4 regions of the Serratia liquefaciens ATCC 27592 genome follow, and region 2 is predicted to be linked to each of the others. Evidence: predicted binding sites of a transcription regulator. Region 2 holds the regulator's gene; each other region holds the start of a gene.

What was found. The regulator CRP, encoded in region 2, controls carbon source genes, mostly activating them, when cyclic AMP is high. The targets are predictions, from matches to a motif close to ATGTGANNNNNNTCACAT.
Region 1: the regulator CRP is predicted to act here: its motif matches at 1,848-1,865, upstream of deoC (deoxyribose-phosphate aldolase).
Region 3: the regulator CRP is predicted to act here: its motif matches at 2,068-2,085, upstream of msrB (peptide-methionine (R)-S-oxide reductase MsrB).
Region 4: the regulator CRP is predicted to act here: its motif matches at 2,998-3,015, upstream of M495_RS11040 (6-phosphofructokinase).

What each region holds. Positions count from the first base shown of each region.
Region 1 covers NC_021741.1:563,523-567,708, reverse strand. The annotation lists gene deoA (thymidine phosphorylase) at 1-778, opposite strand, end outside; gene deoC (deoxyribose-phosphate aldolase) at 847-1,626, opposite strand; gene M495_RS02630 (NupC/NupG family nucleoside CNT transporter) at 1,993-3,270, opposite strand; gene M495_RS02625 (TatD family hydrolase) at 3,466-4,186, opposite strand, start outside.
Region 2 covers NC_021741.1:4,845,778-4,849,963, reverse strand. The annotation lists gene M495_RS22660 (YccS/YhfK family putative transporter) at 1-1,697, opposite strand, end outside; gene crp (cAMP-activated global transcriptional regulator CRP) at 1,752-2,384, opposite strand; gene M495_RS22650 (OsmC family protein) at 2,764-3,171, shown strand; gene M495_RS22645 (phosphoribulokinase) at 3,208-4,077, opposite strand.
Region 3 covers NC_021741.1:2,885,002-2,889,187, forward strand. The annotation lists gene M495_RS13430 (glycoside hydrolase family 18 protein) at 1-1,154, shown strand, start outside; gene M495_RS13435 (YeaC family protein) at 1,193-1,465, opposite strand; gene msrB (peptide-methionine (R)-S-oxide reductase MsrB) at 1,531-1,944, opposite strand; gene gapA (glyceraldehyde-3-phosphate dehydrogenase) at 2,293-3,288, shown strand; gene M495_RS13450 (D-hexose-6-phosphate mutarotase) at 3,369-4,186, shown strand, end outside.
Region 4 covers NC_021741.1:2,339,981-2,344,166, forward strand. The annotation lists gene M495_RS11025 (class II fructose-bisphosphate aldolase) at 1-70, opposite strand, end outside; gene M495_RS11030 (PTS sugar transporter subunit IIC) at 57-1,424, opposite strand; gene M495_RS11035 (PTS sugar transporter subunit IIB) at 1,417-1,731, opposite strand; gene M495_RS11040 (6-phosphofructokinase) at 1,742-2,722, opposite strand; gene M495_RS11045 (DeoR/GlpR family DNA-binding transcription regulator) at 3,107-3,862, opposite strand; gene M495_RS11050 (NUDIX domain-containing protein) at 3,963-4,186, shown strand, end outside.

The DNA of each region.
Region 1 (4,186 bases), 960 kb from region 2:
CGGCTTCGCGAACTTCCACGGCGTTACCGGCGCTGGAGGCCAGCACCTGGTTCATGTCGGTCAACAGCGCGGTGGTTTTGCACCCGGCGCCGTTGGCTACGCCAACAATCGCCTGCGCCAAATCGGCCGACAGTGCGTAGGTTGGCATAAAGGCACCGGAACCGACTTTGACGTCCATCACCAACGCATCCAGGCCTTCCGCCAGCTTCTTCGCCAGAATAGAGGCGGTGATCAGCGGAATGGAATCTACGGTAGCAGTGATATCACGGGTCGCGTAGAAGCGTTTGTCCGCCGGTGCCAGCGAGCTGGTTTGGCCGATAATCGCCACGCCCACGTCCTGAATAATTTTGCGGAAGGCATTGTCGTCCGGGAAGATATTAAAGCCCGGGATCGCTTCCAGCTTGTCCAGCGTACCGCCGGTATGGCCCAAACCACGGCCGGAGATCATCGGCACATAGCCGCCGCAAGCCGCCACCATCGGGCCCAGCATCAGCGAAGTGACATCGCCCACGCCGCCGGTGGAGTGCTTGTCGACCAGTGGCCCGTTCAGTGACAGGCTTTTCCAGTCCAGCACGGTACCGGAATCACGCATTGCCATGGTCAGCGCCACGCGCTCCGGCATGGTCATATCGTGGAAATAAATGGTCATCGCCAGCGCGGCAATTTGACCTTCTGAAACGACGTTGTCACGGATGCCATTGATGAAAAAGCGAATTTCTGCTTCGTTCAACGGCTGACCGTCACGTTTCTTACGGATAATTTCTTGGGCCAGGAACAAAGCGTCCCCCTGTTTTAGCTAGAGTAGAGTGCAGGCCGGCGATTATCTCGCCTTGCCGACGTAATCGTTCAGTAACCGCTGCCGGACTGCCCGGCACTGTGGCCCAGCGTCGTCAGCAGGCTGGCTAACAGACTGGAAGCCCCGAAGCGGAAATGACGCGCATCGGCCCAACCTTCGCCCAGAATACGATCGGCAAGTTGCAGATAATGCAGCGCGTCTTCCGCTGTGCGTACGCCACCGGCCGGCTTGAAGCCCACCGTTTTGGCAACGCCAAGATCGCGGATCACCGACATCATCAGCTCCGCGCTTTCGAGCGTTGCGTTGACCGGCACTTTACCGGTAGAGGTTTTGATAAAGTCAGCGCCGGCGTTGATGGCGATTTCCGATGCTTTACGGATCAGGCTGGCCTGCTTGAGCTCACCGGTTTCAATGATCACTTTCAACAGCACGTTGGCGGCCTGGCAAGCCTGCTTGCACTGTTTGACCAGTTCAAAACCCACCTGCTCGTTACCGGCGATCAGCGCGCGGTAAGGGAACACCACGTCCACCTCATCGGCGCCATAGGCGATAGCCGCGCGCGTTTCCGCCAGCGCGATTTCAATATCGTCGTTGCCATGCGGGAAATTGGTGACGGTCGCAATGCGGATGTCCGGCGTCCCCTGCTCACGCAGAGCCTTGCGCGCCACCGGGATAAAACGCGGGTAAATACAGATGGCCGCCGTATGGCCGGCCGGGCTATTGGCCTGACGACACAGCGCGATCACTTTTTCATCGGTGTCATCGTCGTTCAGCGTGGTCAAATCCATTAAGGTCAGCGCACGTTGCGCTGCTGCGGTTAATTCGGTCATAAAACTCTCCAACTGAGTACCTGGGTGTTGGCGAGCGGACTTGGTTCCTTGAAGATAGCGCTGGGGAACGGGTTCCCACCGCGGCAACTGAGATCCTTCTCACCGCACATAACCCTTCGCATCGCGCAGGGTCAGTAATAGCTATTTGAACACGATCGCCGGGGGCAATTCGCGCTCAGGGTCACACTATATGAAATAACACTGTAACAGGCCGGAATTATATGTGAAGAACATCACAAAATAACGCGATATCGTTCACAAATTCGCTAAAGAAACGGACGCGGGCACGGCACGTTGCGCCCGTCTTAGAGTATAGGCGGTGTCCTGCAATAGGGCTCGCGGCGCTATCACAGGACAGGACCGGGATTACAGCGCCAGGAAGAACCCGGCGATGGTCGCACTCATCAGGTTGGAGAGCGTACCCGCAGCCACGGCTTTCAGGCCGAAGCGCGCGATGTCATGACGACGGTTCGGCGCCATACTGCCCAGACCGCCGAGCAAGATCGCCACCGACGACAGGTTGGCAAAGCCGCACAGCGCAAAGGAGATGATCGCCTTGGTGTGCGCCGACAGCACCTGCAGCCCTTCTGCCGCCACCACGTCGTCCGGACGCAGGTAAGCACCGAAGTTCATGTAGGCGACGAATTCGTTAACGATAATCTTCTGGCCAATAAACGAGCCGGCCGCCATCGCTTCATGCCAAGGCACGCCGATCAGGAAGGCGATCGGTGAGAATACCCAGCCAAGTATCAGTTCCAGCGACAGCTGCGGATAATCGAACCAGCCGCCGATACCGCCAAGAATGCCGTTCAGCAAAGCGATCAACGCGATAAACGCCAACAGCATCGCGCCGACGTTCAGCGCCAGCTGCATGCCGGAAGCCGCACCTGAAGCTGCCGCATCGATCACGTTGGCCGGGCGTTCATCTTCTGCGATCAATTTCATCGCGTCGTCTTTATCGTGGGTTTTTTCGGTTTCCGGCACCATCAGCTTGGCGAACAGCAAGCCACCCGGAGCAGCCATAAATGAAGCGGCGATCAGATATTCCAGCGGCACCCCCATCTGGGCATAACCTGCCAATACGGAACCGGCTACCGAGGCCAGGCCACCGCACATCACGGTAAACAGCTCAGACTGGGTCATGGTAGCGATATACGGGCGCACCACCAGCGGGGCCTCGGTTTGGCCGACGAAAATATTAGCGGTCGCCGACAGTGATTCGGTCCGTGAGGTACCCAGCAGCTTTTGCAAGCCACCGCCCAACACGCGGATCACCAATTGCATGATACCGAGGTAATACAGCACCGCAATCAGCGAGGAGAAGAACACGATCACCGGCAGTACGCGCAGCGCGAACACAAAACCGCCGCCGCCGAAGACTTCAAACATCTTGTCGGAAACCAGGCCACCGAAGATGAAGGAGATCCCCTGGTTGCCGTAGGCGATCACGTTAGCTACGCCCGCCGACATGCCGCCGAGAATCGCGCGACCAACTGGAACGTACAGCACCAGCGCGCCGATGGCGACCTGAAGAACAAATGCCCAAATAACGGTGCGCAGGTTAATCGCGCGGCGGTTGCTGGAGAGCAGCACCGCAATGGCGATCAGCACCGCCATGCCAACCAGGCTCATGATGAGTTGCATGCAAAGTATCCCTGTTGCGAAAAAGAAATGCATCCCTGTCAGAGAGGAACACGGGGTTGCTTTAGAGTAATTTCGGGGAGCGATTATACGGAGCGAGGTACCCCTCGTACCGATTTATGTCACAAATGCATACAACAGGAAGCAAATGAAAATCTTATAACGTGAGCATCATCACAGTTATGGCGGGTTAGACACCTAAAGGGTAAACAGGGCGTGAGTGTTGTGTTGCAACTGGGCGGCAATATCCTCGGCTGACTCGGGGCGCAAGCGGCACAGTTCCTGGAAAACTTCGGCGGCACGTTCAGGGCGGTTGGGCTGCCCCTGGTAACCGGCCAGCGGCATGTCCGGCGCATCGGTTTCCAACAGCAAGGAGGTCAACGGCAATTGAGCCATCACGCTACGGGTTTTCTGCGCCCGCTCATAGCTGATGGTGCCCCCCACGCCAATGTAATAGCCCAGGCGTATAAACGCCTGCGCCTGCGACAGGCTACCGGCAAAACCATGTACGACGCCACGACGTGGCACTTCACTACGACGCAGCATCGCCGCCAGCTGATCGTGGCTGCGGCGGGAATGCAGGATCACCGGCAGGTCGTGTTCTTTAGCCAGTTTCAACTGGGCCTTCAATAGCCGCTGTTGCCGTTCGAACTGCGGGTTCTCCATATACAGATCCAGACCAATCTCCCCCACCGCCACCAGCTTCCGAGGTCGGCTGGCCAGAAAACCCGCCAACTGTTCAAGCTCCGCTTCCTGATGCTGGGCAATATACAGCGGGTGCAGCCCGAGGGCTGCGAACAACGGCGGATAGTCGCGCGCCAGTTTTACCACCCGCGCAAAGCGGTCGGCAGTCACCGTCGGCACGATAATACGCCTTACGCCCGCCCGTTCGGCCAACGCCAGGCTTTCAAGCTCCTGT
Region 2 (4,186 bases):
GGCTCCTGCATCGCCTGATTGAGTGAGGTGAACAGCGCGTTATGCGCCTGATTGACCTGCATGCGGGCATAAGCCAGCGCGCTGGGATCGGGTTCTTGCTCTTCCAGCAACAGGCGCAGCGCCTGCTGATCGTTTTCCAACGCCTGGTGGGCGTTCTTGCGTAGCAGACCGCTTTGCCACTGTGGCCACAGCCAGATGGTACTACCGAACACCAGCACGCAGCCGATCAGCGTGTCGATCAGGCGCGGCACCAGGAAGTGGGTGCCGTTCAGTGCCAACAGTTGCAGGGTGTAAACCGCCGTCACCGTAAAGCCAATTACCGCCAGCCCGTAATTTTTACGTGAAACCAGATAGGCCAGCAGCGTGATCACCAGCATCACGCCCAGCGTCTCAGCCTCGGGCAGCTGCAGCTGCAGTAACCCGGCGGCAATCACCAACCCAACCAGAGTGCCGAGCGCACGGTGCTGGATGCGTACCCGGGTGGCGTTGTAGCCGTTTTGGCTCACCAGCATGATGGTCAGCAAGATCCAGTAAGGTTTTGGCAGATTGAATATCATCCCCAGGCTGCTGCCCGCTGCCAGGGTGACTCCCAGCCGAGCCGCATTGCGCAGGGCGTTGGATTTGAACGACAGGTAACTGACCAGCGCGGGCCAGAATGGCAGACGGTTTTGATTGGCCATCAGATCGCGTCGGTAGAGTGGGTGCTGGGTGCGCAGCAGGCGGGCGATGCGGCTGAAGTGGTAATAACAGAATTGGCCGACCGGGTTATCCGGGTGTTGCGCCGCCACTTTTTCCAGGGCTGCCAGCTCATGATCCATGTTGAAACGCTGAGAATGCTGATGATAGAGGATATCGTGCGCTACCGTGCGCAGCCGATTGGCAATCACCTGTGCATTGCGGCGGATAATGGCTTCGGCCTGGCTCTGCTCTACCAGTTTTTGGACTTCTTCCGGCAGATGCAGGCTGACGGTGATATGTTCCTGCAAATCCAGCGCGACCTGAAAGGTGCGTTGCAGGCGCTTTTGTTCGAGATTGCTGGCATGGGGCAGAAAATTAAGCTGCTGATACAGCAAGGTGATCAGGTCCATGACCTTTTGCTGGCGCACCAGCAGCGGTGGTAAGGCGGTCTGCGGATCGGTGTGCTGGGTCAACAGCGAATATTTGGCTTCGAAGTAGTCCGCCAGCTCCAGATAGAGCTGATTGAGCGACTCGCGCATCGGTTGCTCTTTCCACAGCTTGAACCAGAACCAGGTAAACAGGCCGTACCAGGCGGTACCCACGATATATAACACCGGCGCGTGCCAAAGCGGCACCGTACCGGCCATGCTGAGGGAGAAGATGGCGGCAACCAGCGCGGCGGGCAGCAGGCGGGCGTGCAGTGGGCTGATTTCGCCGCTGACGCCAAGCAACAGTGCCAGACCGAGCATCAATGCGGGCAGCGGTACTTGCCACAGCAGTGCCTGTTGCAGCAGCAGGCTGCTAAGCGCAAAGAGCGAGCCGCCGACGATCAGGCGTTTAAAGAAGCGTTTGTGGGGCGTGTCCAGCCCGGCGATGTTGCAGCAGGCGGGAACCAGGGAAAATAGTAGGCCGTATTGCAGTTGGCCGATCAGCAGCCCGAGCAGAACCGGCAGGCACAGCACCAGCGTTTGTCGCAGTGCATAGTTGACTTCCGGATGATAAATCAGTCGGCGCCACATGATAAATCGGGGCATAAAAAAACGGCGCGAATTATCGCGCCGTTTTTTCAGTGATTAACGGGTGCCGTAAACGACAATAGTTTTGCCGTGAGCGGAGATCAGGTTTTGATCTTCCAGCATTTTCAGAATACGACCCACGGTTTCACGAGAGCAACCGACGATCTGGCCAATTTCCTGACGGGTGATTTTAATCTGCATGCCATCCGGATGGGTCATGGCATCAGGCTGTTTCGCCAGGTTCAGCAGGGTTTGCGCGATGCGGCCCGTAACGTCCAGGAAGGCGAGGTTACCCACTTTCTCAGAGGTTATCTGCAGGCGGTTTGCCATCTGGGCAGACAGGCGCATCAGGATGTCCGGGTTTACCTGAATCAGCTGGCGGAATTTCTTGTAGGAAATTTCAGCCACTTCACAGGCGGTCTTCGCCCTAACCCAGGCGCTACGCTCCTGACCTTCTTCAAATAATCCAAGCTCGCCGATGAAATCCCCCTGGTTAAGGTAGGACAGGATCATCTCTTTACCTTCTTCATCCTTAATCAGCACCGCGACGGAGCCTTTGACGATGTAGTAAAGCGTTTCGGCTTTTTCACCTTGGTGAATCAGCGTACTTTTGGATGGATATTTGTGGATATGGCAATGAGACAGGAACCATTCGAGAGTAGGGTCTGTTTGCGGTTTGCCGAGAACCATTCGCTGTTATCCTCTGTTGTTATCGCTGCCTTGTGTCACAGGGGTCAGAGTTCCCTGTAAAACGTGCTGTCGCCGTTGTTTTAATGGTGGCTATCAGCAGGTTTTGAGGCGTGTCATAAATATACGCTGTCGCTCTAGCATATTAACTTGCCGGGAGAGCTGCAAGCTACATTCTGTTAACATACCGGTAAAGGAGCCTTTCCCTGGGAGTTTCCCTGAAATCAGTGTCCCGGAAAGATTTATTGCGGCTCTGTTTGTAGCACAGAGTGAGGCGGGTGTCTCGTGTTGTCTCGCTTCAGCATGATTAGCATCAGGTTCCGTTGCCAGTTTCTATGCGAAAGCGTACTCTGATTTTAAGAAATTAACCGGAGTGACCAGCATGCAGGCAAGAGTTAAGTGGGTGGAAGGGCTGACGTTTCTGGGTGAATCCGCGTCTGGCCATCAGGTATTGATGGACGGCAACGCCGGCGATAAAGCACCCAGTCCGATGGAAATGGTGCTGATGTCAGTAGGGGGCTGCAGTGCTATCGACGTGGTGTCGATCCTGCAAAAAGGACGCAACGACGTACGTGATTGCGAGGTGAAACTGACCTCTGAACGCCGCGAAGAAGCGCCACGGTTGTTTACCCATATCAACCTGCATTTTATCGTGACCGGCAAAGATTTGAGCGACAAGATCGTGGAACGTGCGGTCAACCTGTCAGCTGAGAAGTACTGTTCGGTTTCACTGATGCTGAGCAAAGCCGCCAGCGTGACCCACAGTTTTGAAATCCGCGACCTGGCGTAACGGATAAAGGGGCGCGGTTGTACCGCGCCCCGTAGATTACTCGATTTTTTTCCCTTCCAGCAGTCGCTGCACCAGCGGCGCCATGATCAGTTCCATCGCCAGCCCCATTTTGCCACCCGGCACCACCAGCGTATTGATATGCGAGATAAAAGATCCCTGCAGCATTGCCAGCAGATAAGGGAAGTCGATCTGGTCCAGCCCGCGGAAGTGGATCACCACAAAGCTCTCGTCCAGCGAAGGGATAGCCTTGGCGGCGAACGGGTTGGAGGTGTCTACCGTCGGCACCCGTTGGAAGTTGATATGGGTACGTGAGAACTGCGGCGTGATGTAGTTGATGTAGTCTTCCATCGAACGAACCACCGAATCCATTACCGCTTCGCGGGAGTGACCGCGTTCACCGGTATCGCGGATCAGCTTCTGGATCCATTCCAGGTTCACGATCGGTACTACGCCGACCAGCAGATCGACGTGTTTGGCCACGTCGATGTGTTCAGTCACGACGCCACCGTGGAGCCCTTCGTAGAACAGCACGTCGGTCGGTGCCGGCAAGGCTTCCCATGGGGTGAAAGTGCCGGGAACCTGATTATAGGGTACCGCTTCATCGTAGGTATGAAGATACTTGCGTGAGCGACCGGTGCCGTTTTTGCCGTAGTCGAGAAAGCTTTGTTGCAGCAGGCCGAAGTCATTGGCTTCGGGGCCGAAATAGCTGATATGGCGGCCGAGATCGCGCGCTTTGCGGATCGCCGCGTCCATTTCCGGCCGGGTGTAGCGGTGGAAACTGTCGCCTTCCAGCTCGGCGGCGCGGATGTTCAACTGCTGAAAGATTTTACGGAACGCCACGCTGGTGGTGGTGGTGCCGGCCCCGCTGGAGCCGGTCACTGCGATAACGGGATGTTTGGCGGACATGGTGGTAGGTCACTCCGTGTTAAATGCGCAGGCGTCAGATATGATTATTGGTCTGTTTGACGCCCTTTCGCCAAGGGCAAAATTCCGCGCGTTGGTTTGCAATAACCCA
Region 3 (4,186 bases), 2.0 Mb from region 2:
CCGGTCCAGGCGGTGACATCAACAAGCTGGACGTCACGCAAATTACCCACCTCAATTACTCCTTCGGCCTGATCTACAACGATGAGAAAGACGAATCCAATCCTGCGCTAAAAGACCCGGCTCGCCTGCACCAGATTTATCTGTCACCTAAAGTGATGGCCGATCTGAAGCTGCTGCCGGTATTGCGTAAACAGAATCCGGAGTTGAAAGTGCTGCTGTCCGTCGGCGGTTGGGGTGCTCGCGGTTTTTCTGGTGCGGCGGCAACGCCAGAGAGCCGGACTGTATTTATCCGTTCGGTGCTGGACGTCATCAAGCAGTACCAACTGGACGGCATCGATCTCGACTGGGAGTACCCGGTTAACGGCGCCTGGGGGCTGGTCGAAAGCCAACCGGCGGACCGGGCCAACTTCACCGTGCTGCTGAAAGAACTGCATAGCGCCCTGAATAAAAATAAATTGCTGACCATCGCCGTGGGTGCCAACGTCAAAAGTCCGCAGGAATGGGTGGACGTCAAAGGTATTGCACCCTATCTCGATTACATCAACCTGATGACCTATGATATGGCGTACGGCACTCAGTATTTCAACTCCAATCTGTATGATTCCAAACAGTGGCCGACCGTCGCGGCAGCCGATCGCTACAGCGCCAATTTTGTCGTGGATAACTATTTGGCCGCTGGACTTAAACCGGCGCAGTTAAATCTGGGCATCGGTTTTTATGGTCGGGTACCCAAACGCGCCACTGAGCCCGGCATCGACTGGGACAAAGCCGACGCAGAGAAAAAACCTGTCACCCAACCCTATTTCACCGCGCGTGAAACCGCCGTCTTCAAATCACTGGCGTTGGATCTGACCAAGGACAGCTACTTCAAATATAACGATATCGTCAGCAAGCTGTTAAACGATCCACAGCGGCGCTTCAGCGCCCATTGGGACAGCGATGCCCAGGTTCCCTATCTGACGATGAAATCCGCCGAGGGCAAACCTTTATTCGCCATTTCGTACGAGAACCCACGCTCGGTTGAGCTGAAGGCTGATTACATCAAAAGCAAGGGATTAGGGGGCGCGATGTTCTGGGAATATGGCGCAGACGACAATAACCGGCTCGCGCATCAACTGGCGGAATCGCTGGGGATCAACGGCGGGAAAGGCTAAACCCACGGGGCGATGTCACTATCGCCCCGTTATTCGATTTACTGCGGTTTCAGCTTAGCCAAGGGTTCAGCGATAAACTGCTGTTTCAGCTCTTGCTTGCTCTTCATCACAATCTGACCGTCGGTGCCGATACTCATGTGTTGCGGATCGGCATTGTGCAACGACTGCCACAGCATGACCGCCTGCAGGCTGTTTTCTTTCTGTTCCGGAGTCAGGGCTACGCCATCCGGCCACTTGCCCAGCTCAACGGCTAATACCAGCCGTTGATAGATTTCCGGCGTCATGGCGGCAATCAGGTCTTTCACATCCATCAGGGCCTTTCCTTACTCGTGCAAGAATAATTTGCTGAATCGATTTTTCTAACAACGCACTAGCTCTAGCCAGCCGTTTTCTCACCGTTCTCACCGTCGGTAAAACTGAGCGACGCCGAGTTAACGCAAAAACGTTCGCCGGTTGGCTGCGGGCCGTCGGGGAAGACGTGGCCCAAATGCGCGTCACAGTGACCACAGCGGATCTCAACGCGATGCATATTATGTGAATTATCATCAAGATAACGAATAGCATCGTCGGATACCGGCTGATAGAAGCTCGGCCAACCGCAGCCGGAGTCGTACTTGCTGTCTGAGTAGAACAGCGGGTGGTTGCAGCACAGGCAATGGTACACGCCCTCGCGTTTGTTGTGCAGCAATTTGCCGGAATACGGCGCCTCGGTACCACGTTCCTGAGTCACATAACGTTGGATTTCATTCAGTTCCGTGGCCGGATGGTCAGGGGTTGTCTCTTTAGCCATTTGTGCGTTTCTCTGAATGTGGATAATGTCAACGAAAACAATGAGTAATAATAACAAAAAATTAACAACACTGCAGCGCTTTTTGGCCTAAACTGTAGCCCATAAAGGTCACGTCGCGGCAATATGTGATACCGATCACATATCTTATATGGACTGACTTTATACTTGGCGGTTTGACCCCATATTACGGATGAGGCCGAACGCAAACGGAACGTGCAATAAGCGCTCAAACCAGGCTGCGAGGTTTGATTTGCAGCAAGTATTGACACGATTCCGCTTGACGCTTGGTAAGGTTTTTGTAATTTTACAGGCAACCTTTTATTCACTAACAAATAGCTGGTGGAATATATGACTATCAAAGTAGGTATCAACGGTTTTGGCCGTATCGGTCGCATTGTTTTTCGTGCTGCTCAAGAACGTTCTGACATCGAAATCGTTGCAATCAACGACCTGTTAGACGCAGAGTACATGGCTTACATGCTGAAATATGACTCTACTCACGGCCGCTTCAACGGCACTGTAGAAGTTAAAGACGGCCACCTGGTTGTTAACGGCAAAACCATCCGTTGTACCTCAGAAAGAGATCCGGCTAACCTGAAGTGGAACGAAGTCAATGTTGACGTCGTTGCAGAAGCAACTGGCCTGTTCCTGACTGACGAAACTGCACGTAAACACATCGCTGCAGGCGCTAAGAAAGTTGTTCTGACTGGCCCATCCAAAGACGACACCCCAATGTTCGTTATGGGTGTGAACCACAAATCTTACGCTGGTCAGGAAATCGTTTCTAACGCTTCTTGTACCACCAACTGCCTGGCACCACTGGCTAAAGTTATCAACGACAAGTTCGGCATCGTTGAAGCGCTGATGACCACAGTGCATGCAACTACCGCAACTCAGAAAACCGTTGATGGCCCGTCTCACAAAGACTGGCGCGGCGGCCGCGGCGCATCTCAGAACATCATCCCTTCTTCTACCGGTGCTGCTAAAGCAGTAGGTAAAGTTATCCCAGAACTGAACGGCAAACTGACCGGTATGGCGTTCCGCGTTCCTACCCCGAACGTTTCTGTGGTTGACCTGACTGCTCGTCTGGCAAAACCAGCTTCTTACAAAGAAATCTGTGCTGCTATCAAAGCTGCATCTGAAGGCGAGCTGAAAGGCGTGCTGGGCTACACCGAAGACGAAGTGGTTTCTACCGATTTCAACGGCGAAACTCTGACTTCCGTATTCGATGCCAAAGCCGGTATCGCTCTGAGCGACACCTTCGTGAAACTGGTTTCTTGGTACGATAACGAAACTGGTTACTCCAACAAGGTTCTGGATCTGATCGCTCACATCTCCAAATAATGGATTGATGCAAAGCTGATGATGAGGGCGACATTTTTGTCGCCCTTTTTTTGTTTCTACGGCGAACAAAAGGCCAACCGATGAACGAAAAAATTTTCACCCTACCCGTTACTCAGCAAATTTCTCCTTATATCAGCCAACGGCAACTCGACGAACTGCCCGTGGTGGTGGTTTCCCACCCGAAAGTGCGTGCGGCTATCACGCTGCAAGGCGCGCATCTATTGGCCTGGCAACCCAGCGGTGAAAAGCCGGTCATTTGGCTGAGCAACAACACGCCATTTAAAAAAGGCAATGCTATCCGCGGCGGCGTCCCCATTTGCTGGCCCTGGTTTGGTCCGGTGGCAAAACCTTCTCACGGTTTCGCCCGCAATCAGCCCTGGAGTCTGACGGCGCATGATGAAGATGACAACGGCGTCATTCTCACCTTCACGCTGAAAGATAATGAGCAAACCCGTAGCCTGTGGCCACACGCCTTTACGCTGATTGCCCGATTCAAGCTAGGCGAGGAGTGTGAGATAGAGCTGGAGTCCCACGGTGATTATCAGGCCACTGCGGCGCTGCATAGCTACTTCCAGATCGGGGACATTGAACAGGTTAAGGTAGCCGGCCTCGGCGTGCCTTATATCGATAAAGTCGCTGGAGGCGCAGAGGCCAAACAGACCGGTGACGTGACCTTCGTTGGCCAGACCGATCGGGTTTATACCCAGCCGGAGGCCTTTAGCCTGATCAAAGATGCGGCGCTCCAACGCACCATTGAGGTTCATCACCATCACATGAGTGATGTGATTGCCTGGAACCCTGGCGTAGAGCTTTCTTGCAGCATGGCGGACATGCCTAACGACGGGTATAAAACCATGGTTTGCGTGGAAACCGGCCGCGTCAGCAAACCGCTGATCGC
Region 4 (4,186 bases), 2.5 Mb from region 2:
ATGAACCTATCGCCTTGAAATCTCGGGCTTTGGCCACTGACAACAGCTCGTTGAAATTATAGAGTTTCATGGACTTTTTCCTCATGGTGCTTGGTTGATTTACCGTTAACAAACCACGCAATCAGCGTGACGAAGGCGATGAACAGGGCGATGAATAGCCAGTTGCCCTGGAAAGCATGTCCCATCACCAGCCCACTGCTGATGACGTCGGAGTCGCTGAAGGTCACCCCGACAAAGCCGTAACTTTCCAGCATCGGTACCAGAATGGCCGGCAGGAAGGTGATAAACAGGCCATGAACCACCCCGCCAATCATGGCGCCGCGACGGCCACCCAGCGCATTACCGAAGATGCCTGCGGTGCCGCCGGCGAAGAAGTTGGTCAGCAGACCGGGCAGGATCATCGCCAGACCGAACATTGGGAAAACGATCATGCCGATGATTGAGCCAAGGGTGGTGGCGAGGAAGCCGACGATCACCGCGTTGGGGGCGTAAGGGAACAGCACCGGACAATCCAGCGCCGGTTTGGCATCAGGCACGACGCGCAGGGCGATACCGCGGAAGGCGGGTACCAGCTCATTGAGCAGCAGGCGTACGCCGCTGTAGAGGATAAATACGCCAGCGACAAACTGGATGGCCTGCATAAAGGAATACATCAGGTAATTCATGCCGCCGGCATACTGGGCGATGTACTGCGGACCGGCAGCCAGCGCTGGGATCAGATACATCGGGATCATCACCACCGCCATCGACAGGTAGGTGTCCTGCAGGAACTTGAAGTTATCGGGCAACTCCAGGTCTTCGGTAGAGCGGGAGCCCTTACCGACTACCTTGGCGACGGCAGCCTGTACCAGATAGCCGATGGTGCAGAAGTGCCCCAGGGCCACATCGTCCGAACCGGTAATTTTGCGCACCACCGGCTGGGCCAGTGCAGGCATCAAGACCGCCATCACGCCGCCGAATATGCCGCCGGTCAGAATCAGCGGCATGCCGGTCAGCCCGGCCTTATAGCCGATCACCGCCCCTATGGTGGCCATCCACAGCAATGCCTGGCCGGTCAGGAAGATGTATTTGAACGGAGTAATGCGCGCAATGATGATATTCACCGCGAAAATTACCATCAGGGTCAGCGCCACTTCTGAACCCAACTCGCGGTTGGCCAAGCCGGCGATGGCGGCGACGTCGGTGATATAACCGGTCATGCCGAACCCTTGGGTGAATATACTGTTCAGATAGGTCAAGGCACCGACAATAATGTTGATGCCCGCCATCATGATCAGGAAACCCAGCAGGGTTTTGAAGGTGCCTTCGGCCACTTTGCCGATGGATTTCTTCTGCAGCAATAGCCCCAGCATGGCGATAAAAGCGACCAGAATGGAAGCCTGGCCCAACAGATCTTTGACGATAAAGTCAATCAGGCTATTCATGGCGGGTTTCCTTCATGTCACGTTCTTTCAGGAAGGCCACGATCTTTTGCTCAATTTCCACTTTATCGGTAAGCCGATGCAGAATAATGACCCGCTTCTTTTCCTCTTCGCTGGCGTCGGCATTTAAAATATCGGCGAAGGTTTTCTGGGTAAGAATAATATCTGATTTAAAGGCGCTGGCCTCAGAGATAGTAGTGTGATCAATATCTGCCTCAATCTCTAATTTCTTCAGCACCGCTCTTGCGCTCATTTCAATGGCAAAGCTGGAGCCGAGGCCACAGCCACATACGCACAGTATTTTAAGCATGGGTATCTCCTCAGATTATATTTAATTGCCTGGCGAGTTTGTAATGGTGTCCTTCGGTATCAACCAAACGTTTCTGCATGCTGATTAAATCGATGGGAATAGGTTGGTTGCCGGCATTAATAATGATTGCCTTGTTCTTCATTCCTGAATGAATACAGCGAACCACTTCGCTGGCCATAATGGTCCCCTGATAAATCTCTTCGCCGGTCGGTTCACCATTGCGCAGACCGTAGCCCATAATCGTTTTACGAATACGCACGCCAATTTTTGGCTCCAATTGTTTTATCATGGTGTCGATAGCGCCTTGAAAACCGGGCGAGTATTCTTTGGTATAACCCTCTGAGCACAAAATAATCACGCTATTTTGCTGCTCAAGTCGTCGAGTTATTTTCTCTGCCAGCTGATTCAAGGCATATTGGCATTCCGGGATCAGGGCAAAATCCGCATTGGATTTGATGGCCGATTGCAGCGTCAACTCCCCGCAGTAACCGCCCAGCAGCTCAATCATGAACACGCGTCCGGGCAGGGCGCGCCCGGTGTTTCTCAGTTTTGAAACTTCATTTATCACCTGTTCGCAGGCGGTGGAAAAGCCAATGCTGTAATGACTGCCGAAAACGTCATTGTCGATAGTCATCCCCACGCCAAAACAGTTAATACCGAATTCACTGAGCGTATTTAAAAACTGCAGCGACCCGTCACCACCGGCCATAATAAGCACGTCTATGTGCAAGGCCTTAAGCTGTTTGCTGATGGTTTCATATTCTCCAGCCGTCAATTTCTTGGCCGTGCGGCCGGAAGAGATTATCGGCATTGATGAAATGGAGAAATCAACCAAATCGCGTTGGGCAATAGGATGGTGCTGATTAGCCAATAATCCGGGGATGCCGCCGTTAAACAGAATGATATCTGCCTGCGCCAACCTGGCGACCTGGAAAATAAAGTTATTGATCCCGGTGACATCGCCGCCGCTTATTACTACGCCAATCTTCATATACCTGTCTCCAGCCAATTCCGTGGAGATCATTGTCATTTTTGGCATCGGTAAAATTTGCAGGCGACATCACAAAACAATCACAAATATTTTTATGGATGGCCTTGACAGGCTTGCCGGCAGGATTAATTTTGCGAAGGATATCTCATTTTATTTTTGGCGGCTTCGAGATTTTTAGATGATGATTATTAATAATCAAAGAGTTGCGTTCACGTCGCGTTAAGGCCGGCTTTACCGCCATCAATGGCGAGGAGCAAAGAAATAAGTTTAATGAAGTGTGATAACTCTCGCATTTTTATTCGATACGCTGAGTGTGACGTTAATAAATACGCGGATAAAAGAAATAACCACGTATTTATTAAGTTATTTAATGATTGAGGTTATTCAGGCTCTAACCACGGTCAAACCGGCCTGTTCCAGCGGGCCCGTCAGTGCAACATCGGTGGAGCGCTCGACGATAATACTCTGCGCCATGGAAATATCGCCAATGGCATATTGCGAGGCGGCATTGAGCTTGGCGGCCGAGGCCAATACCACGGTTTCTGCCGCCCGTGCGGCCAGTGCCCGCTTGATGTAAGCCTCTTCGAGATCGCCGGTGCTCAGGCCGGCGGTAGGGTGCACGCCAGTCACGCCCATAAAATAAATATCGGCGCGAATATGAGACATGGCTTCCACTGCGGCTGCGCCAACGCTGACGATCGAATGTTTATATAAACGCCCGCCGATCAGGATCACTTCGACCTTCGGGTGGTCTACCAGACCGACGGCCACGCTGGGGCTGTGGGTGACGACGGTGGCTTCCAGCGTGGGCGGGAGCTGCCTGACCAATTCGGCAGAAGTCGTGCCGCCATCCAGAATCACCACTTGCCCAGGGGTAATCATTGCCGCCGCGGCTTTGGCAATCGCACGTTTGGCGGCGGATTCCTGCCCGTTTCTTTCGGCAAAGGTGGCAATGGCCGGGGAGACCGGCAGCGCTCCGCCGTGCACTCGTTGCAATAGGCCTTCACTGTCCAATTCGCGCAGATCGCGCCGCAGGGTATCTTCGGACAACCCGAACATCTCGCTGAGCTGTTTGGCCAGAACCTGTCCGTCCTGAGCCAGTTTTTCCAGAATGATTTTTTTACGTTGGCTGGTGAGCATGGCGTTTTCCCGTTAAATTTGCGCTGCACGAAATATCTTGATCATACACGAAAATGCACGATAGTATCAATTTCCTTTCCTGCTTGTGGAGTTGAGCACCATGATCGCTACCCAAGATCGGGTTCGCATTGTCGAAACCCGGGTACTGTCTGATGACTGGTATTTGCTGAAAAAAACCACCTTTGATTTTTTGCGTCGCGATGGCGTATGGCAGCGACAAAGCCGTGAAACCTACGACCGCGGCGATGGAGCCACCATTTTGCTGTTTAACCGGCAAAGGCAAAAGGTAGTGCTGACGCGTCAGTTCCGCTTCCCGGCGTTCGT